Regions from separate parts of the Sporomusa sp. 246TCP1 genome, predicted to be linked through region 2. Evidence: a T-box and tRNA genes for the amino acid it is inferred to sense, from the RefSeq annotation. Region 2 holds a T-box; the other holds one or more tRNA genes.

Region 1 (9,664 bases), 630 kb from region 2:
CTATGCCGAAGATATTAAAATTATTGATAAATTGCTGGTAGCTGCGCAGTCATCCTGGGCAGCGTTGTCTAAGGCGTTGGCAGAGGTTAGTTTCCCCCGGATTGCCTCAGTTGGTAAGGAAGTGCCTAAGGAAATTAAGGACTATTTTCAAAACCAGCGCAATAAAGCCAAAAAGCGGATAACCGATGCCAGGGTATTTTATTTTGAACGCAGCGGCTCGGAACTTGTGGCTGATTTGCGTCAGGTTGAGCCGCTCATGGCTGCCTTGGTCCAACTAGTTAAGAACTTTGCATTAAAATTTTCCCTGGCGAAACAAGAAAAAGGCATTGTTGATTTTAATGATTTAGAGCATTTGTGCCTGGAGGTATTACGAGCGGCAGATTCAGGGCAAGGTGAAACCAAGCCTTCGCCGGTAGCTCTCCAGCTTAAAGCCAGGTTTAGCGAAATTATGGTCGATGAGTACCAGGATACCAACAGAGTACAGGAAGAAATTATCCGGCTTGTTGCAAGTGTTGAGCAGCCCAATCTCTTCCTGGTGGGCGATGTCAAACAAAGCATTTACCGATTCCGCCTGGCTGAGCCGGCTCTGTTTATGGACAAATATCATGGTTATCAGAGCGGCACGCGGGTCGGGTGTAAACGCATTGATTTGAGTAAAAACTTCCGCAGCCGTGCCGGGGTTCTTCATGCTGTCAACTTCCTGTTTGCCCAGCTTATGACAGAGCGTACGGCTGAGCTTGATTACGGACCGGCAGAGCAGCTTAATCCTGGCCCTGATTATCCGGTCACGGTAGGAAACAGCCTGGAGGGACCGGTAGAAATCATTATGATTGACAGGGAGAAAGCTGGGGATGAGAGCATCGCTGACGAGGGCGAGGCGATTAGTAGTTCAGAGTCCGGAATTGAGGAGTGTAGCCAACTGGATAATGGTATACCGGAAGAAGAACTATCTGCTTTTGAGCAGGAGGCTGTCCTCATAGCCAAGCGTATTCAGGAATTGATCAACAGTTGCTGTGTGGCGTTTGATAAACAGGCGGGCGGCTATCGTCCCTTATTGTACCGTGATATTGTTATTTTGCTGCGTTCGGTACGGGGTAAGGCTCAGGCGCTGCAGGATAGGCTGCGGCAAAACGGGATTCCCTGTTATGCAGAACTGGATTCCGGTTATTTTTCAGAAACCGAGATATCTATTATGTTAGCCCTGTTGCAAGTTATTGATAATCCCCACCAGGATATTCCAATAGCAGCGGTGCTGCGCTCGCCACTGGTTGGTCTGACTGGCGATGAACTGGCTGAAATTCGACTGTGTTTGGCGCAAGGCAGCCTGTGGACCGCATTGCAGGCCTATAGCCATACTCAGGCTGTTTCCCACAAGGTTCAGGGCTTTTTGGCTAAGCTAACGACTTGGCGTAATTTGGCGCGGCGTAAGGGTGTGGCCGAGCTTATCTGGCGTATTTACCAGGATACCGGTTACTATGACTATGTGGGTGGGATGCCTGGTGGAGTTTTACGGCAAGCTAATCTGCGGGCGCTGTATGATCGGGCCCGGCAGTATGAGACCACTAACTTTAGGGGACTGTTTCGCTTTTTACGGTTTGTTGAGCGGCTAAAGAATAAGGATTCTGATTTGTCGGTAGCCCGGGCGTTAGGCGAGAGCGAGGATGTTGTCAGGGTCATGAGTATTCATAAAAGTAAAGGGCTTGAGTTTCCAGTAGTTATAGTGGCTGATATGGGAAAAAACTTTAACCTTATGGATACGACTGGGTTGGTATTATGTCATAAGGAGCTGGGTGTTGGGCCGTATGTTACGTTACCTGAGCTTAGATTTCGCTATCCGACACCGGCTCGATGGGGTATTGCCCATAAGCTTGAGTTGGAAACTAAGGCCGAGGAACAGCGGATTTTGTATGTGGCCCTGACCCGGGCCAGGGAAAAACTCATTTTAGTTGGTTCGGCCAAAAAGTTGTCCCAAAAGTGTGCTACATGGTGCCGGGCAGTGGGCGAGCCGCAGGCAAAACTGCCAGTCAGCCAAGTCATAAGAGCTAAAAGTTATCTGGATTGGGTTGGTATGGCAGTTGCCCGGCATACCGATGGTGAGGCTATTCGCCAGTATGGTGAGTGCCCTGATCAGCCGGTGACAGCGTTAGCAGGCCAGCTTTCAGCCTGGAACATCAAAATAGTTAAGCTGGAAGATAATAAACCGTTAACGCAGGCCGGTCAGGCGGATGACGCATTATTGGCGGCTGTCCGGCGGCTGGAACCGGTTGACTGTGATACTGATACCCGGTGGGTGGATACGCTTTTAAACTGGCAATATCCATGTATGAACGCAGTTAGCAAACCAGCCAAACTGTCAGTGTCGGAAATTAAACGCCGTCTTGAATTTGTGGAAAGGGAAGAGGCCGAGGTTGTATTTGCACCAAAACCGTCGACCGTGCATGTCCGTCCACGCTTCCTGCAAGCCACCTCGCAACTGACACCGGTAGAGTATGGGATGATGCTGCATACGGTTATGCAACATATTGATTTAGCTGGCGAGTTTTCTAACCAAGCCATTACTGAGCAGGCCAGTGCCTTGGAAGTTTGTCAGATTTTGCCGACTGGTCAGGCGGCAGAGGTTGATGCTGGTTTAATCAAGGCCTTTTTTACCTCTCAGCTTGGCCAGCGTTTGACGAAGGCGAGCGAGGTGTGGCGGGAAATGCCATTTAGCCTGCTGCTGCCGGCCGAAAAGTTTTATCCAGATCTGCAAAACTGTGGGGAACAAATTTTCGTGCAAGGGATTATTGACTGCCTGTTTGCCGAAGATGACGGTTTAGTTTTGATTGATTATAAGACCGATAGCGTCGTCGCGGTCGATGAATTGGTTAGCAAATATGCAGTTCAGCTTAGTATGTATGCGCTGGCAATTGAGCGGATACTTGGTCGACCGGTCAAGGAACAGTATATTTATGCATTCCGGTTGGGGCGTGAGATTAAATTAGATGGTTTAGGGTAAAGGAAAAAGTGGCTGTACTGGAAATCGAGTTCCAGTACAGCCACTTAGGATGCTTATTAATATTGTTTTATACAAATCATAGCTTAGGGGAGGAAGCTGCCTTGCTCATATTTTTACTAGAACATGCCTTTACGCCATAAACCAAAGGCACTAAGTGCGGTAACAGCCACAGCAAATAATAGCGTAATAACAAAGCCACCGTTGCCGCCAAAGGGTACATCAACATTCATTCCCATAAAGCTTGAAACCATAGTTGGTATTGCCAAAATAATGGTCATAGAGGCCAGGAATTTCATCACGCGATTGAGGTTGTTTGAGATGATGGAAGTAAACGTATCCATCATACCATTCATAATGCGGCTATACATTTCGACCATTTCAATAGCCTGTTTATTTTCAATAATAACATCTTCTAACAGATCTTCATCTTCTTCATACATTTTAATCAGGTGTTGTACTTGGCTGGTAGAACGGAGTCGCAAGAGCTTTTCCAAGACGATGCCGTTAGAACGCAGGGAAGCGGCAAAATAGGTTAAGCCTTTCTGCAGCTCTAAGAGCTGGAATATTTCCTCATTTTGCATAGATCGGCGCAGATAACATTCGATCTCGTCTGTGCGGCGGTTAATCTGCTTTAAGTATTTCAAATATAAAGTAGCCGATTTATATAATATCTGAAAAAGAAATCTGGTCTTTTTAAAGGTACTGAACAACCGGTGATTTTCAGGTTTAAAATCAGCTAAGACTTCGTTGGATTCCAGGCAAATCGTAATGATGTAGTCGGTAGTAAGTACGATGCCTAATGGCAACGCGTCATAACTATCATGACCACGCGTAACAGGAATATTGGTGATAACAAGCATATGATTTTCTTCCACTTCGATACGGGAACGTTCTTCTTCGTCCAAGGCTGCTTTAAGGAAATCAAGTGGGCTGCCAGTGGTGACTGCCACTTGCTCCAGTTCCGCGGATGTGGGATTAATCAGGTTAAACCAGGCACCTCGTTCCAACGTCTGAAGAGTAAGCTCATATAGATCTGTGCAATTGCTGCGATAAATTTTAAGCATAATGCTCCCCCCCCTTTTTTCTTTTTAGGGGAATGCAAATAGTTACCTTTACCTAGTCAATCGGATAACCCTTAGCTAAGGTGTTGCTAAGTGGTGTACTCAGATAAATTCGGCGAAAAAAATGGAATATTCCCCTAATTTTTATTAAATTGAACAAAAGACGCCAACTAGGTCGGCCTACATCCATCTATCTCACCTGCCTTTGAAATATTAATGATTATCTTAAAATATCTCTATAATGAATATAATTCTGTTTACCTTAATAGTCAACCCTTTTATAAAAAAAATAACCTAGATTTAACCCGGCTATAGCATGAGGCAAGTATTCTTACTACTAGATCATCAATTCTGTGTATTATTGTATTACTTGTGCTAGCCAATGTGCACACGGTCAAGAACAGGTAAGGCAAAACAGACATAAATTACCGGGGGTTGTTTTGTTGACAAGCCATCTTGTCATTTGTTATAATACTAACTGTGCTTGCTACGGAGGGGTGTCCGAGCGGTTTATGGAGCTGGTCTTGAAAACCAGTGATCCCGCAAGGGACCGTGGGTTCGAATCCCACCCCCTCCGCCATATAAGTCAATTGACTTGAGGCAGAGTATCTGCTATAATCTAACCAGCTTATGACACGGAGTGGTACTCAAGTGGCTGAAGAGGACGGTTTGCTAAATCGTTAGAGGTCGTGAGGCCTGCCAGGGTTCAAATCCCTGCCACTCCGCCATAAAAAAACGGCTGTTTACCGAGAGGTAAACAGCCGTTTTTTTATGTGTATCAGAATTTGTAAGTTTTGGGAATTGCGGAGGAGGGGCAATGCCAAAAGTAAAACCCCTCTCCCTATATGTCGCATTAGCGAACTAGAAATTGCTGAGCCAACTGGCAATTTCTTCACTAACTTGGCTGCTTTGTGCGGCCAGGTGGTGATCGCCGTCTGGATAGAGGATTAGCTTTTTTGGTTCTGCCGCTAACTCATAAATAGTTTGAGCCTGGCTGGCCGGCACGATGTTATCGGCTGTTCCGTGGAGAATAAGGAGGGGCCGTTGTTTTATTTGTTGGACATAGGCTAGGATGTTATGGCGGGCAAAATCCTGGATGAATTCTGGTGTAAGCAACAGGTCACCATACTCATCTGTTAGTTGCAGGGGGGTGCCGGTCGCCAGTTGTTCATAATGAGCCCCCAGTGCCAACCGGAAGGTAGCGGGAAGGTTCCAGGGTGTAGCCCAGAGGATGAGTCCCCTTATCATTGGGTCAATGGCGGCTACTGCCAGTGAGGTGGTGCCGCCCAGGCTGCGCCCCAGCAAAAATAGTTGTCCGCCGATTGTCTGCCGGGAATAGGCAACAACGGCTGTAAGCTCGGCAATCTGGCAAGATAGGTTTTGGAGGGGAGTAAAGTCATAGCGGAGTACATTAACATCTGTTGCAGCAATGGTTTCTGCCAGGCGGATTGCCCGACCGCCGCCGTCCTTACTGCCCCGGAAGCCATGAGAGATAATTAGCGTTTTATCTGAGGGATGGCGTGCGGGATGGAAAACACCCGGTAGTTGAGTATTACCCGCAGGTAGTAGAATATTGTTCATCAGGATACCCCATCTATTTAAAGTTAAGGATATTATTTTGGGTTATACTAATTATAGTATAGCTGTAGCTAAAGATAATTGATAGGAGGAGCAACTAATGACAGACATCTTGTTAGGATATCTAATTAATAACTTTTTGATTGATAGTCATCAGTATGAAGCATGGCGAGGTCTTAGCCAGGACGAACTTCGGGAGGAACTGAGTACGGCTGGTATAATGAACAGTGCGGAGTTTGATGAGTTTAGCCATCAGCTTGCCGCTGGTGTCGAGGTAGTGGAAGAGCAAGGCGAATAAAAACAAATGCGTTTCATAGTATTATATATGCCAGTGGTATAAGTCATAGTGAACCCTGGTAGAAAGTTCCGTAAAAGGGACTCAGGAGAGGGGAACAGTAATTGAATAGTATTGATTTGCATTGTGATACGATAATGTGCTTAATGGAGGGAGATAAGTCAGAGGGCCTTTATCGTAACTCGCTTAGTGTGGATATCGAAAAACTGCAGGCCGGTAAGGCTCAGGCTCAATTTTTTGCTATGTTTATTAATCTGCAAACAGATGGTGATCCGTTAGTGAGAGCACTTAGAATGATTGATCGCTTTTACCAGGAAATAGAGGAAAATAAACAATATATTGCGTTGGCAAGAAATTATGGTGAATTCCAGCAAAATCAAGCAGATGGCAAATTATCTGCTTTTTTGACGATTGAGGAAGGCGGGGCGTTTAAGGGTGAGTTGACTAATTTGCGTAATTTCTACCGTCTTGGTGTTAGGCTGATTACGCTCACATGGAACTATCCTAATGAGATTGGCTATCCGAGCGCCTTGCCCGAATGCCGTAAGCAGGGTCTTACGCCCTTTGGCCGGGAAGTAGTGGCAGAGATGAACCGGCTGGGGATGATGATTGATGTATCCCATTTATCAAATCAGGGTTTTTATGAGGTGGCTGCACTGACACAAAAACCGTTTGTGGCTTCCCATTCTAATGCCTGGTCTGTAACCGCTCATCATCGCAACCTGACTGATGAGATGATTAAGCTGTTAGCCACAAAGGGTGGTGTCATGGGGATTAATTTTGAAAAATCCTTTTTGGGCAGTGCACCGGTCAGCCGGGTTGAAGATATGGTTCTTCATATCCAACATATCTATAACGTGGGTGGGATAGAGGTCATTGCGATTGGGTCAGACTTTGACGGCATTAGCCCAGAACTGGAATTGGCTCATGCCGGCGAAATGAGTAAACTGGTAGATGCTTTGGAAAAAGCAGGATTTAGTCAGGCGAAAATTGATAAGATATGCTGGAAAAACGCCCTCAGAGTGATAAAAGATACATTACATTGAATCTGGTTAGTGAAGTAACAAGTCATTTAGAGACTTGCACATTCGGATACGGGGGAGTAAAATAATTTGTGGTAGTACCTCTTGATAGATGATATTAAAATCTGATAATAAGATATAGTGTCCTTTATCACCAGTGCTACAAAGTGATAATAATAAAAGGGGTGCGAAAAAGTGGAGTTTTTGGTAGCACTAGCTAGTATTATGATGGTTAACATCGTACTTAGCGGCGACAATGCAGTGGTCATTGCTTTGGCGAGCCGCTCTTTACCCCCGAAGCAACAAAAGCAAGCGATCCTATGGGGTAGTGGCGGGGCGATAGTCCTGCGCGTTATTCTTACAATTGTAGCTGTTGTACTTTTGCAAATTCCTTATGTTCAGTTTTTTGGCGGTTTACTTCTTATTTGGATTGCGGCTAAATTACTTATGGAGGATGATGGCGGTGAAAATATTGAAGCCAACACTTCGTTCGTAGGGGCTGTAAAGACCATTATTATCGCAGATTTAGTTATGAGTCTTGATAATACCCTGGCAATTGCTGCAGTAGCCAAAGGCGATTATGTTTTGCTTGGCATAGGACTTGCGTTTAGTATCCCATTGATTGTTTTTGGCAGTCAAATTATTATTAAAATTATGGACAAGTTCCCGATAGTTGTGTATCTCGGAGCCGCGCTTATTGCCTGGACGGCCGGCGAAATGATGGTGGCTGATGAAAAAATTGGTCCGGTTATTCATGCCGTGATACCCGAATGGCTGTTGCCGGCGGCAGTTACGGCAGGGGTAGTAGCGATTGGACTCTGGTGGAAGAGCACACATAAAGAAAAGGGTACCGAAGCCTGTGCAAAAGAGGGAAATTCGGTGCAATAATGTATGTTGCAGTGCAAAGGCACTGTTGGGGGGACATCGCATTTTGAGGCGATGTCTTCCTTCTTTTTTGCAGGGTATTAAGGCTCTATGCCGAATAACCTATAGAATATCTATCCAAGGAAGGGCTGACATAGATGGCAACGCCGGTAAATATGCAAAAACGCCTGGCTTGGTTTTTGACGGTAACCATGCTGGTGATATTTGGTTTAGCAGGGAGAATTGCCTGGATTCAATTCGGTGAGGGGCAACGTCTGAGTAACAGGGTAAAGGATCAAGTTAGCGAAAGCCGGGTAATGCAGTCGCCTCGGGGCACGATATATGACCGGAACGGGCAGCAATTAGCGGTAAGCAGTCTAAATAAGTCCCTTTATGCTGATCCACAGGAAGTAAAAGATATTGATGGATTAGCGGCTTTATTAGCACCGGTTCTTGGTGTAACATCCGCAGATATTAAGGAGCGATTAACGGACGGAGCTCGTTTTGTTTGGCTTAAACGGACGCTGGAACCGGATGTAGCTAAGGCAGTTTCTGCGCTTATCAAGGACCACCAGCTTACAGGACTGGGTTTTATCGAGGAAAGTAAACGGTATTATCCTAATGATAATTTGGCGGCGCAGGTGCTGGGTTTTGTGGGTACAGATGATGTTGGTCTGGAAGGACTAGAAATGTCACTGGATAAGGTTATTAAGGGTCAGATTCGTAAACAGGTTATTGCTACAGACAGCTATGGTACACCCATATTCCAATCCATATTTTCTTTTATACCGGAAAAAAAGGGACGTTCAATTTACCTGACGATTGACAGCAACATTCAATATATTGTCGAAAGGGCACTTGATGCTGCCATGGCGAAGACGGGTGCAAAGACGGGTACGGTTATCATTGTGCAGCCTAAGACTGGGGAGATTCTCGCTATGGCCAGCCGCCCCACGTATAACCCTAATCAATTTGGCAGCTATAGCTCAGAAGCCTGGAAAAATCGGGCTGTATCTGATGTATATGAACCGGGTTCGACTTTTAAAGCAGTTATTGCGGCGGCGGCATTGGAGGAGGGCAAGGTACGACCGGATGAGCGGTTTATCGATAAAGGGTATGTAGAGGTATCCGGGCGGCAGATCAAAAACTGGAGTGGCGAGAGCTATGGCAATATACCATTTACTGAAATTATAAAGAATTCTATCAACACTGGTTTTGTTGAAGTTGGTTTGCGGGTTGGTGCGGCCAAACTGACAAGCTATGCACGGGCATTTGGGTTTGGCAAGATTACAGGTATAGAGTTGCCAGGGGAGGCCGAAGGCCTGCTGTTTGATCCCCGGGATATGCGCGATAGCGATACTGCAACCATGTCGATTGGCCAGAGTATTGCGGTTACACCACTACAACTTACGGCTGCTATTGCCGCTATTGCCAATGATGGGGTGCTGCTAAAACCGCGGATTATTAAAGAATATCGTAACGAGGATGGCACGCTGGCGGAAACTTTTGATCCGGTTGTTGTCAGACAGGTTATTAGCCCGGAAACAGCCCGTACCCTAACCGCGTTACTAGAGAAGGTAGTACATGAAGGCGGCGGTAAACTGGCGACCGTTAAGGGCTACCGTTTTGCTGGGAAAACAGGTACAGCTGAAAAGTTAAATCCCAACGGCGGCGGCTATTTAGCCGGGCATTATATTGCCTCTTTTGCCGGTTTTGGGCCTGTTGATGATCCGCAGGTAGCGGCATTGATTGTGCTTGATGATCCGAGTGGTATTTATTATGGCGGGACAATTGCAGCACCGGTATTTAGTGATATTATGACACAGGTTATGCGAGTGTTAAATATTCA
Region 2 (9,664 bases):
CCATAATGTGGATATGCTTATAAGGGCGGTTAAAACTGGTGAATTCAGTACTGTGCAGGTACCCTTTAATTGTGTGGAACAGCGGGCTATGAACGACTTGTTTCCTTTGGCGAGGTCGCTTGACGTCGGTATGATTGTGATGAAACCACTGGGGGGCGGCCTTATTGACCATGTAGACTTAGCATTACGCTTTGTATTGCAACAGGAAGGGGTAGTTGCTATTCCAGGGATGGACCGGGTAGAGCATGTTACTGAGAATTTGGCTGCGGCCCAAAATTTTAGACCACTAAATCCTGAGGAAACGGCCAAACTGACTGCCTTAGCCGCGGAACTTGGCCCTAATTTCTGTCGCCGCTGTGGCTACTGCATGCCTTGTGCTGCTGGAATTGATATTCCACAGATGTTTATTTTTCATTTACAATATACAAGATATGGATTAAAGACGGCTATTCCAGCGCGGTACCAGGGGGCTAAGGTCAAAGCCTCGGCGTGCATCGAATGCGGGGAATGCGAGGAGCGTTGCCCTTACAATCTGCCCATTCGGGAGCGGATAAAACAGGTGGCCAAAGACCTCGGGTAGTAATACAAGGAGGAATATATATATGGCCGAAGATAACAAGTTTGATATTGCCATTATCGGTGGTGGCCCAGCAGGGCTGTCTGCCGCATTGACAGGACGCATTCGCAATAAGAACATTGCTGTGTTTGAGCATCTCGATTTTAGTGAAAAACTGCAAAAAGCGCATAAGGTTGATAATTATTTGGGGCTGCCGGAGGTTAGCGGCAAAGGTCTAATGCAGCATTTTACCGGACATGCGCTGGCCCATGGGCCGAAGCTTGTCAAAGAAAAGGTGATGAACGTATTTCTCGGTGACAATATGTTTACACTGCTCACACCGCAGACTACCTATGATGCCAAGGCCATTATATTTGCTACCGGTGTGGTAAGTACCCTTTTATTCGAAGGCGAGCGGGAGCTATTGGGCCGGGGAGTCAGCTACTGCGCTACCTGCGATGGACGGATGTTTGAAGGAAAGGATGTAGCTGTTATTTCTTATACTGAGGAAGGGGAGAACGAAACGGTATTTTTAAGTGAACTCTGCCGTAATGTCTATTTTCTGCCGCAGTATAAAGGTGACTTTACTAAGCTGCGGGCACCGATTAAGGTACTTACAGCCAAGCCGAAGGCCATTGTTGGTGACGGACAAGTGGAAAAGCTAGTAACAGATAAAGAAGAAATTAAATTGCATGGGGTCTTTATTATGCGTCAGTCCGATCCTGTTGAAAATCTGTTGCCAGGCTTGGAATTAGATGGTGAAGTCATCAAGGTCAACCGGGACATGTCAACTAGCATCCCCGGGGTATTTGCCGCCGGTGATTGCACTGGTAAACCCTGGCAAATTGCCAAGGCCACTGGCGAAGGGCTTGTTGCTGTACTGAGTGCGATAACGTATATTGATAAAGTAGACTTAGGTACCTTTGCTTAATCTGCTAATTTTTCGTTCATTGTATAGTTCTAGTAAGTTTGGAATGGTTTCAGCTTTCAAGTCATTACCAGGAGCCAGTTCCTGGCATTTTTCTACAGCGGCTTTCATGTCATAATATACCTCCCATTTGGCCTTAACCAGATCTTTGCCGGTTAGTCGCAGGAGGTAAGCCGGATGGTAAGTGGCAATCGCCGGGATGTTATGTTTTGTGGTGAACCAGTGCCCCCGGTCTTTGGTAATGCGAGCGGTGGGCCCAAGCAGATATTTTAGTGCTACACTGCCTAAAGCAATAATAACTTTTGGCTGTATCATTGCTATTTCTTTATCTAACCATAGACTAGCGCAAAATTCACCTTCCTCTACGGTTGGAGTGCGATTTTTATTGGGTCTGCATTTTATAACATTTGAAGTGTAAGCTTTATCTCTTGTTACACCTACGCTCCATAAGGCCTTATCTAATAATTGACCGGATGGTCCTACTAAAGGCACCCCATATTCATCCTCGACGCCACCGGGTCCTTCGCCAATAATAGCTAATGGGCTACAAGCAGAACCATTGTATGATGTTGGCCCATGATTATTTTCTTGACACAATTTACATTGGTTGCAGGATAATATAGCACTTTCAAGATCAGAAATAGAAGAGAACATGTACTATGGCCTCCTTGCTTGGTAGTAGTTGTTTACTTTGAATATGGTTTAGTTCGCGTAACTTACAGGAAAATCCTTTTGTGAAAAAGGATAATAAAAGATCGGTACAGAAAAAACTTTAATGGTTATGTCAAGGGTGTTTAGCTAGTCGTGGATGATACGGTGCTGCCAGTACTTTACATTCTGTGCTGAATAATGTATAATTTTATAATACATAATAATTGTATCTTGATATCGTTAGATGCAATGACAGGGCATGCATGATGGAGAGTTTTCAGAGAACTGGCGGCAGGTGCGAGCCAGTAACAACATTATGCTATCCACCCTCTGAGCATGCGGTGATGAGCCGCACGGTCCACGTCCGTTATGCGTGTCGAGTGGACTGTTGGTAGTCAAGCAGGGTGGCAACGCGGGAACTAAATTCCCGTCCCTATCATAAGGGACGGGAATTTTTTATGTTAAGGAGGAAGAACCATATGTTGGATATTAAATTTGTGCGGAATAACCCTGAAATTGTGGAACAAGCACTAAAAAACAGGGGATCGGCGATGAGTTTGGCCGAGTTTATCAAGCTTGAAAAAGAACGGCGGGAGCTATTAGCTGAGGTTGAAACGCTCAAAAACAAGCGGAATACTGTTTCGCAGGAGATTAGTCAAAAAAAGAAAGCCCGAGAAAATGCCGATGATATGATTGCCGAAATGCGGGAAGTAGGCGACAGTATTAGCGCAATTGATGCTAAGATAAAGGAAGTCGAAACTGGGCTTGCCGACATTATCATGAGCATACCCAATGTGCCACATGCTTCTGTACCTGTAGGCAAAGATGAACAGGACAATCAGGAAATGCGCCGCTGGGGTATGCCGAAGGAGTTTGTTTTTGAGCCGAAAGCCCATTGGGAGATCGGAGAAAAGCTGGGGATTCTTGATTTTGAACGGGGCGGCAAGGTAACAGGGGCGAGATTTACCTTTTACCGGGGCTTAGGATCCCGGTTAGAGCGTTCACTTATCAATTTCATGCTGGACCTTCATACCAAAGAGCACGGCTATACCGAATTTTTCCCCCCTTTTATTGTCAACGAGGCCAGTATGACCGGTACAGGTCAATTACCCAAGTTTGCCGAGGATATGTTCAAACTGGAAGGTCTGAACTATTATCTTATCCCAACAGCCGAGGTGCCTATTACTAACCTTCATCGCCAGGAAATTTTGGATGCTAAGGATCTACCGCTCTGTTATACTGCCTATAGTGCCTGTTTCCGGGCTGAGGCCGGTGCGGCCGGTCGCGATACTCGCGGCCTTATCCGTCAGCACCAGTTTAATAAGGTAGAAATGGTTAAATTCAGTTTGCCGGAAGAGTCTTATAGCGAACTGGAAAAGCTGACCCTTAATGCCGAAAAGGTTTTGCAGCTGTTAGGTCTGCCATACCGTACCATGCTGCTAAGTACGGGTGATATGGGATTTTCTTCGGCCAAGACCTATGACCTTGAGGTCTGGTTGCCCAGTTTTAACACTTATCGCGAAATCTCATCCTGTTCTAACTTTGAGGATTTCCAGGCCCGGCGTGCTGAAATCAAGTTCCGCCGTGAGCCCAAAGGTAAGCCGGAATTTGTTCATACCCTAAATGGCTCCGGTGTAGCAATTGGCCGGACAGTAGCTGCTATTTTGGAGAACTATCAGCAGGAAGACGGTTCAGTCATTATCCCTGAACTGCTGCGCCCCTATATGGGTGTTGACGTGATCAAATAAAATAGATTGACAGTAATTCTTGTCCTTTGCTACAATTGAATTAACAATCAAATATTTTTGGGATGATGGTTATAGGAGAGACCGCTTGACTGCGGCGCCGAAGGAGTAAGCACTTTGTTAAACTCTCAGGCAAAAGGACTATAGCAGGACTATACTCTGGAGAGTACATCCGCTTACGCGGGTGTCACCGATGGGGAGCCCTATAGGGCAAATCTCTCAGGTACAATGGACAGAGGCAAAGGGAATCGTTCCCTTTGCCTCTTTTTAGTTTGTCCGAATGTACGTAGTACCATTTTACTATAGAAAGGGGAAATAATAATGAATATTCCTAAAGAATTTAAGTATTCCCAAGATCATGAATGGGTGAAAGTTGAGGGGAATACGGCGACCATTGGTATTACTGACTATGCCCAGTCACAGCTTGGGGATGTTGTCTTTGTAGAATTGCCGGAATCCGGGACCGAGCTAGCCGTAGGACAGGGACTCGCGGTAGTAGAATCAGTTAAGGCCGTATCAGATGTTTATACCCCTATTTCAGGCCAGATAATCACTGGTAATGAAAGTATAGCCGATGCACCGGAGCTTGTTAATCAAGACCCATATGGTGAAGGCTGGATTGCTAAAATTGAAATCACCGACAGTGCCGAACTTGCTAAACTGTTAGACAGCGAAGCCTATGAGCAGTTGGTGGCTGAGGGAGGGCATTAACATGCCGTGGAGCTATCTGCCGCACACCCCGGAAAACCGCAAGGCGATGCTGACGACTGTGGGCGTGGATGAGGTTCAGGATTTATTTGCCGATATTCCTGCTAATTTGCGGCTGAACCGCCCGCTAAATTTGCCGCAGGCTATGTCTGAACCTGAATTGGCAGCCCACCTGGCGGCTATGGCTGGTAGGAATGCGAGTATTGCTGAGTATACTTGCTTTCTTGGTGCCGGTGCTTATGACCACTACATACCCAGTGTCGTGGACCATGTGCTTAGACGTTCAGAATATTATACAGCATATACCCAGTATCAGCCAGAAATATCGCAAGGGTACCTTCAAGCTTTATGGGAATACCAAAGCCTAATTTGTGAAATAACCGGCACGGCAGTAGCCAATGCCTCAATGTACGACGGGGGCACAGGTCTGGCTGAGGCAGCGATGATGGCAGCCGGCGCTACCGGGCGTACCGAGCTCTTGGTGGCGAAGACAGTCCATCCCCATTATCGTGAGATCCTGAACACCTATGCGATTGATCGGGGTTATACCATCAGCGAGCTTGGCTATCTGGACGGTCAAATCGGCCTTCAGGAATTACAGTCCAAATTAAGCAAGAAGGTGGCGGCAGTCCTCTTGCAGACACCTAACTTCTTTGGCTGTGTGGAGGATTGTAAAGCAATTATTGATATGACCCATGCGCAGGGAGCGCTCATAATCGCAGTGGTTGACCCTATTTCTCTTGGCATTTTAGAGGCTCCCGGCAAACTCGGGGCTGATATTGTGGTTGGCGAAGGCCAGAGCCTGGGAATTCCCATGTCTTTTGGCGGCCCATACCTGGGTTTTTTTGCTGCTACAGAAAAACTTATGCGTAAAATGCCGGGCCGGATTGTCGGGCAGACCACCGACAAGGAAGGCAAACGGGGGTTTGTTCTGACATTGCAGGCGCGTGAACAACATATTCGTCGGGAGAAAGCAACGTCAAACATTTGCTCCAATGAGGCACTATGCGCCTTGGCGGCAGCGGTATATTTGAATACTGTCGGCAAGGCGGGCTTCGTGCAAGTGGCAGAGCTGTCTCTCCATAAAGCTCATTATGCCTACAAACAGTTGATCGCTGTCCCAGGCTGTGAAGCCGTCTTCAAAGCGCCTTTCTTTAAAGAATTTGTTGTACGTCTGAGCAAGCCTGTTGACGAGATCAACAAACAACTCCTGCAGGACAAAATCATTGGCGGCCTGGATTTAGGCAACTATTATCCTGAGCTTGCCGGTTGTATGCTCCTGGCTGTGACTGAAAAACGTTCACGCGAGGAAATTGACCGGCTTTGCGCCAGATTGGGGGCAATGGCATGAGGACGAAAACCAGTAAAGCGCTGATTTTTGAACTAAGCAATCCAGGGCGCAGGGCAATTGACTTGCCAGTTTGTGATGTGCCGCAGGAGGATATTCAGCGGCTTATTCCGACGCACTTAGTAAGACAAGAACAGGCAGCACTGCCAGAGGTCAGTCAGCTTGATTTGATGCGCCATTACAACAGCTTATCTGAGCGGAATTTTGGCGTTGATTCCGGTTTTTATCCGTTAGGCTCCTGTACCATGAAATATAACCCCAAGATTAATGAAGATGTCTGCCGCCTGCCAGGGTTTGCTCTAATTCATCCCTTGCAGGACAGTGAAACCGTGCAGGGTGCACTGCAATTGCTCTACAACATGGAACAGTATTTGGCAGAGATTGCCGGTATGGATGCTATTACTATGCAGCCTGCAGCCGGTGCCCATGGAGAATTGACCGGGATTAAGCTGATTAGAGCCTATCATCGTCACCGGGGGCAAAACCGTACCAAAGTAATTGTGCCTGACTCAGCTCATGGCACCAATCCGGCTACGGCTGCCGTCTGCGGCTTGGATATTGTCGAGGTAAAATCACATCCTGATGGCGCAGTTGACCTTACTGCGTTAAGAGCTGCTGTCGGTAATGATACTGCTGCATTCATGCTGACAAATCCCAGTACCTTGGGCTTGTTTGAGAAGAACATTACAGAGATTGCTCAAATCGTTCATGATGCCGGTGGTCTCTTATATTACGACGGTGCCAACGCCAATGCCATAATGGGCCTGATCCGTCCTGGTGACATGGGCTTTGATGTCGTACATTTTAATTTGCACAAAACCTTCAGCACGCCGCACGGCGGCGGCGGGCCCGGTTCAGGCCCGATTGGTGTAAAAAAAGACCTGATTCCCTATTTGCCGAGTCCCTATATTGTTCAAAAGGCTGGTAAATTCAGCTTGGCAGCAGACCGGCCGCTGTCGATTGGCAAGGTGCATTCTTTCTATGGTAATTTCGGGGTTATTGTCAAGGCTTACGCCTATATCCGGACGATGGGGCCTGACGGTCTTACGGCCTCAAGCCAAGATGCCGTGCTTAACGCAAACTATTGCTTAAGCAAACTAAAAGAAGATTATTATGCTCCTTTTGAAGGGTTTTGCATGCATGAATGTATTATTACTCCCAAGTATCAGAAGGCGCACGGCATCCATACCCTTGACATTGCTAAACGGCTTTTGGATTATGGCTATCATCCGCCAACCATTTATTTTCCGCTTATTGTCGAGGAGGCCATGATGATTGAACCCACCGAGACTGAAAGTAAGGAAACGCTTGACGGCTTTATTGCGGTAATGCGCTGCATTGCCAGGGAGGCCGAAGCAGACCCTTCTCTGATTACCAAGGCGCCGCACACTACTGTCGTGGGTCGTCTTGATGAAACGACTGCTGCCCGTAAACCGGTGGTAAAATGGCAAAAGTAAACCGGTTGCCGCTACCTGATACCATTCGGTTTGTCTATCCTAAGCAAACCAGGCCGGTAAGTGTGACAGGCACAAAATGTGAACTTAATTGCGCCCATTGCGGCGGACATTATCTAAAACATATGAAACCGCTGGCTGAGATAGCTACAGTTGGCGCTGACAACAGCGCCAGTTGGCTGGTGAGCGGCGGTTGTCAGGCTGACGGGGCAGTGCCGATTGCAGAGCATATTGTTCGGTTGGCTGAACTTAAACGCAGCAAGCGGTTTAATATGCATGTCGGTCTGGTAAGTGCTGATGTTATTGAGCAGCTGGCAACTGTGGCAGATTGTGTGTCTTTTGATTTTGTCGCCGATAACACCACAATCCAGGAGGTATTTGGTAATCGCCGCACCGTTAACGACTATGTAGCCTGCTACCAGGCACTCAGGCAAAAAGTTAAGGTAATGCCGCATATCTGCATTGGTCTCAAAGGTGGTGAAATCCGTGGCGAGTATCAGGCGCTGGAACTGTTGCAGGAGCTTGGTGCGGAGTCGCTGACCTTTATCGTCTTTATGCCGACACGGGGCACACGGTTTGCTGACAGGCAACCGCCCAACATTCTGGAAACTGCCCGGCTATTAAGTCATGCCAGACTGACTTTTCCCCATATCCCGCTCCATCTTGGCTGCATGCGGCCAGGAGGACGCTATCGGGAGGAGCTAGATAAATGGGCTGTTCGAATTGGTTTTGATGTGATTGTCAATCCGGCCCCCGTGGCCGAGAGGCTGGCTGAAAAGCTGGGACTTACCCTATCGCGGGGAGAGGAGTGCTGTGTACTATGAGCTGGTGGAGACTGTCGGCAGGGACGGCTTGCGTAGTAGGTAAAAAACAGCTCAAGACAGATGTACTCCCAACTACTGCCTACATTATGTTGGGGGAAAAATGCCAGAACAGTTGTCATTTTTGTGCCCAGTCCAGGGATAGTTCAGCCCGGTCAGATAGGTTATCGCGAATCACTTGGCCGGAATTCCCGGCACAGGAGGCTGCACAAGCAGTTGGCACAGCCTTTCAGGCCGGTCAACTTAAGCGCGCTTGTCTCCAGATTGTCAAAGACCGCCAGAGCTGGCAGGCAAGTATTACTGCGTTGGCAGCTTTAACACAGGAAAGCAGTGTGCCTGTCAGTATTTCCACTGACATCGAGACTGTAGCGCAGGCCCAAGAACTGTTTGCCAGGGGGGCAGAACGCATCTCCATTGCACTGGATGCTGTTACGGCTGAATTGTATCAGCGGGTAAAAGGCGGTGAGTGGACTAAACGCTGGGAACTCTTAAAACGGTGTGCTTATGAATTCCCAGGCAAAGTTAGCACCCACCTGATTGTCGGCCTTGGCGAAACCGAAGAGGAAATGATTACGACAATTGGGAATTGTCAGGACAATGACATACAGGTGGGCCTATTTGCTTTCACACCTGTACGGGGTACCGTTTGGGCGGATAAACCGCCACCTGTTATCGAACAATATCGCCGGGTACAGATAGCGCATTTTCTGTTAAAAAAGGGCTACAGCCGGAATGTTTTTCAATATCGGAATGGCAGACTAATTGGAGTTAGTTTACCTCAGACGGAAATGGAAGCTGTTTTGACAGACGGAAAAGCTTTTGAAACCAGCGGCTGTAGTGGCTGTAACCGGCCTTACTATAATGAACGTCCTGGCGGGGTTATGTATAACTATCCCCGGCCACTTACTGTAGCAGAGGTTAAGCAGGCCTTAGTAGAAAGCGGACTGATCAGTGTTACTGAGGACGGTTGGAGCGGAGCTCAGTACAAAGAGAGGAATCTGACATGAAGTGGCGAGTTATTCGTAGCGGCATAGGTCAGGCTGCCATTAACATGGCGGTGGACGAGGCGATGTTAAAAGCATATGCTGGTGGACAAGTGCCGCCGACCATCCGCTTTTACGGCTGGCAGCCGGCAGCTGTCAGTATCGGTTATTTTCAAAAAGCTGCCGCCGAGATTGATATTAGTGAGTGCCGCCGTCAGGGGATTGACGTTGTCCGGCGCCTGACAGGCGGTCGTGCCGTGCTGCATGACGCTGAACTAACCTACAGTTTAGTTGTCAGCGAGACGCACTCACTTGTTCCCCCTACCATTACGGCTTCCTACCGGTTTTTTAGCCAGGGATTGCTGGATGGACTCAAAGCGCTGGGTATTGAGGCGCAAATGAGCGTGCCCAGGGCTGCTTACAGCCAGACCAAACGTTATCACACATCGGCGACCTGTTTTGATTCACCT

What was found. A T-box is a leader RNA that pairs with one kind of tRNA and senses whether it is charged. The one in region 2 lies ahead of serS (serine--tRNA ligase), so its partner is inferred to be a tRNA-Ser.
Region 1: it encodes a tRNA-Ser, which carries the amino acid that the T-box ahead of serS (serine--tRNA ligase) is inferred to sense. The anticodon was not compared.

Annotation. Positions count from the first base shown of each region.
Region 1 is NZ_CM170492.1:5,101,011-5,110,674, forward strand. It holds gene addA (helicase-exonuclease AddAB subunit AddA) at 1-2,995, shown strand, start outside; gene AC1ECB_RS24190 (magnesium transporter CorA family protein) at 3,112-4,059, opposite strand; tRNA gene AC1ECB_RS24195 (tRNA-Ser) at 4,548-4,636, shown strand; tRNA gene AC1ECB_RS24200 (tRNA-Ser) at 4,694-4,784, shown strand; gene AC1ECB_RS24205 (alpha/beta hydrolase) at 4,918-5,637, opposite strand; gene AC1ECB_RS24210 (hypothetical protein) at 5,735-5,932, shown strand; gene AC1ECB_RS24215 (dipeptidase) at 6,034-6,975, shown strand; gene AC1ECB_RS24220 (TerC family protein) at 7,147-7,839, shown strand; gene AC1ECB_RS24225 (penicillin-binding protein) at 7,974-9,664, shown strand, end outside.
Region 2 is NZ_CM170492.1:4,466,096-4,475,759, reverse strand. It holds gene AC1ECB_RS21145 (aldo/keto reductase) at 1-580, shown strand, start outside; gene AC1ECB_RS21140 (NAD(P)/FAD-dependent oxidoreductase) at 603-1,487, shown strand; gene AC1ECB_RS21135 (uracil-DNA glycosylase) at 1,470-2,138, opposite strand; T-box leader at 2,376-2,573, shown strand; gene serS (serine--tRNA ligase) at 2,615-3,883, shown strand; glycine riboswitch at 3,946-4,034, shown strand; gene gcvH (glycine cleavage system protein GcvH) at 4,202-4,591, shown strand; gene gcvPA (aminomethyl-transferring glycine dehydrogenase subunit GcvPA) at 4,593-5,939, shown strand; gene gcvPB (aminomethyl-transferring glycine dehydrogenase subunit GcvPB) at 5,936-7,393, shown strand; gene lipS1 (LipS1 family lipoyl synthase) at 7,381-8,214, shown strand; gene lipS2 (LipS2 family lipoyl synthase) at 8,211-9,218, shown strand; gene AC1ECB_RS21100 (lipoate--protein ligase family protein) at 9,215-9,664, shown strand, end outside.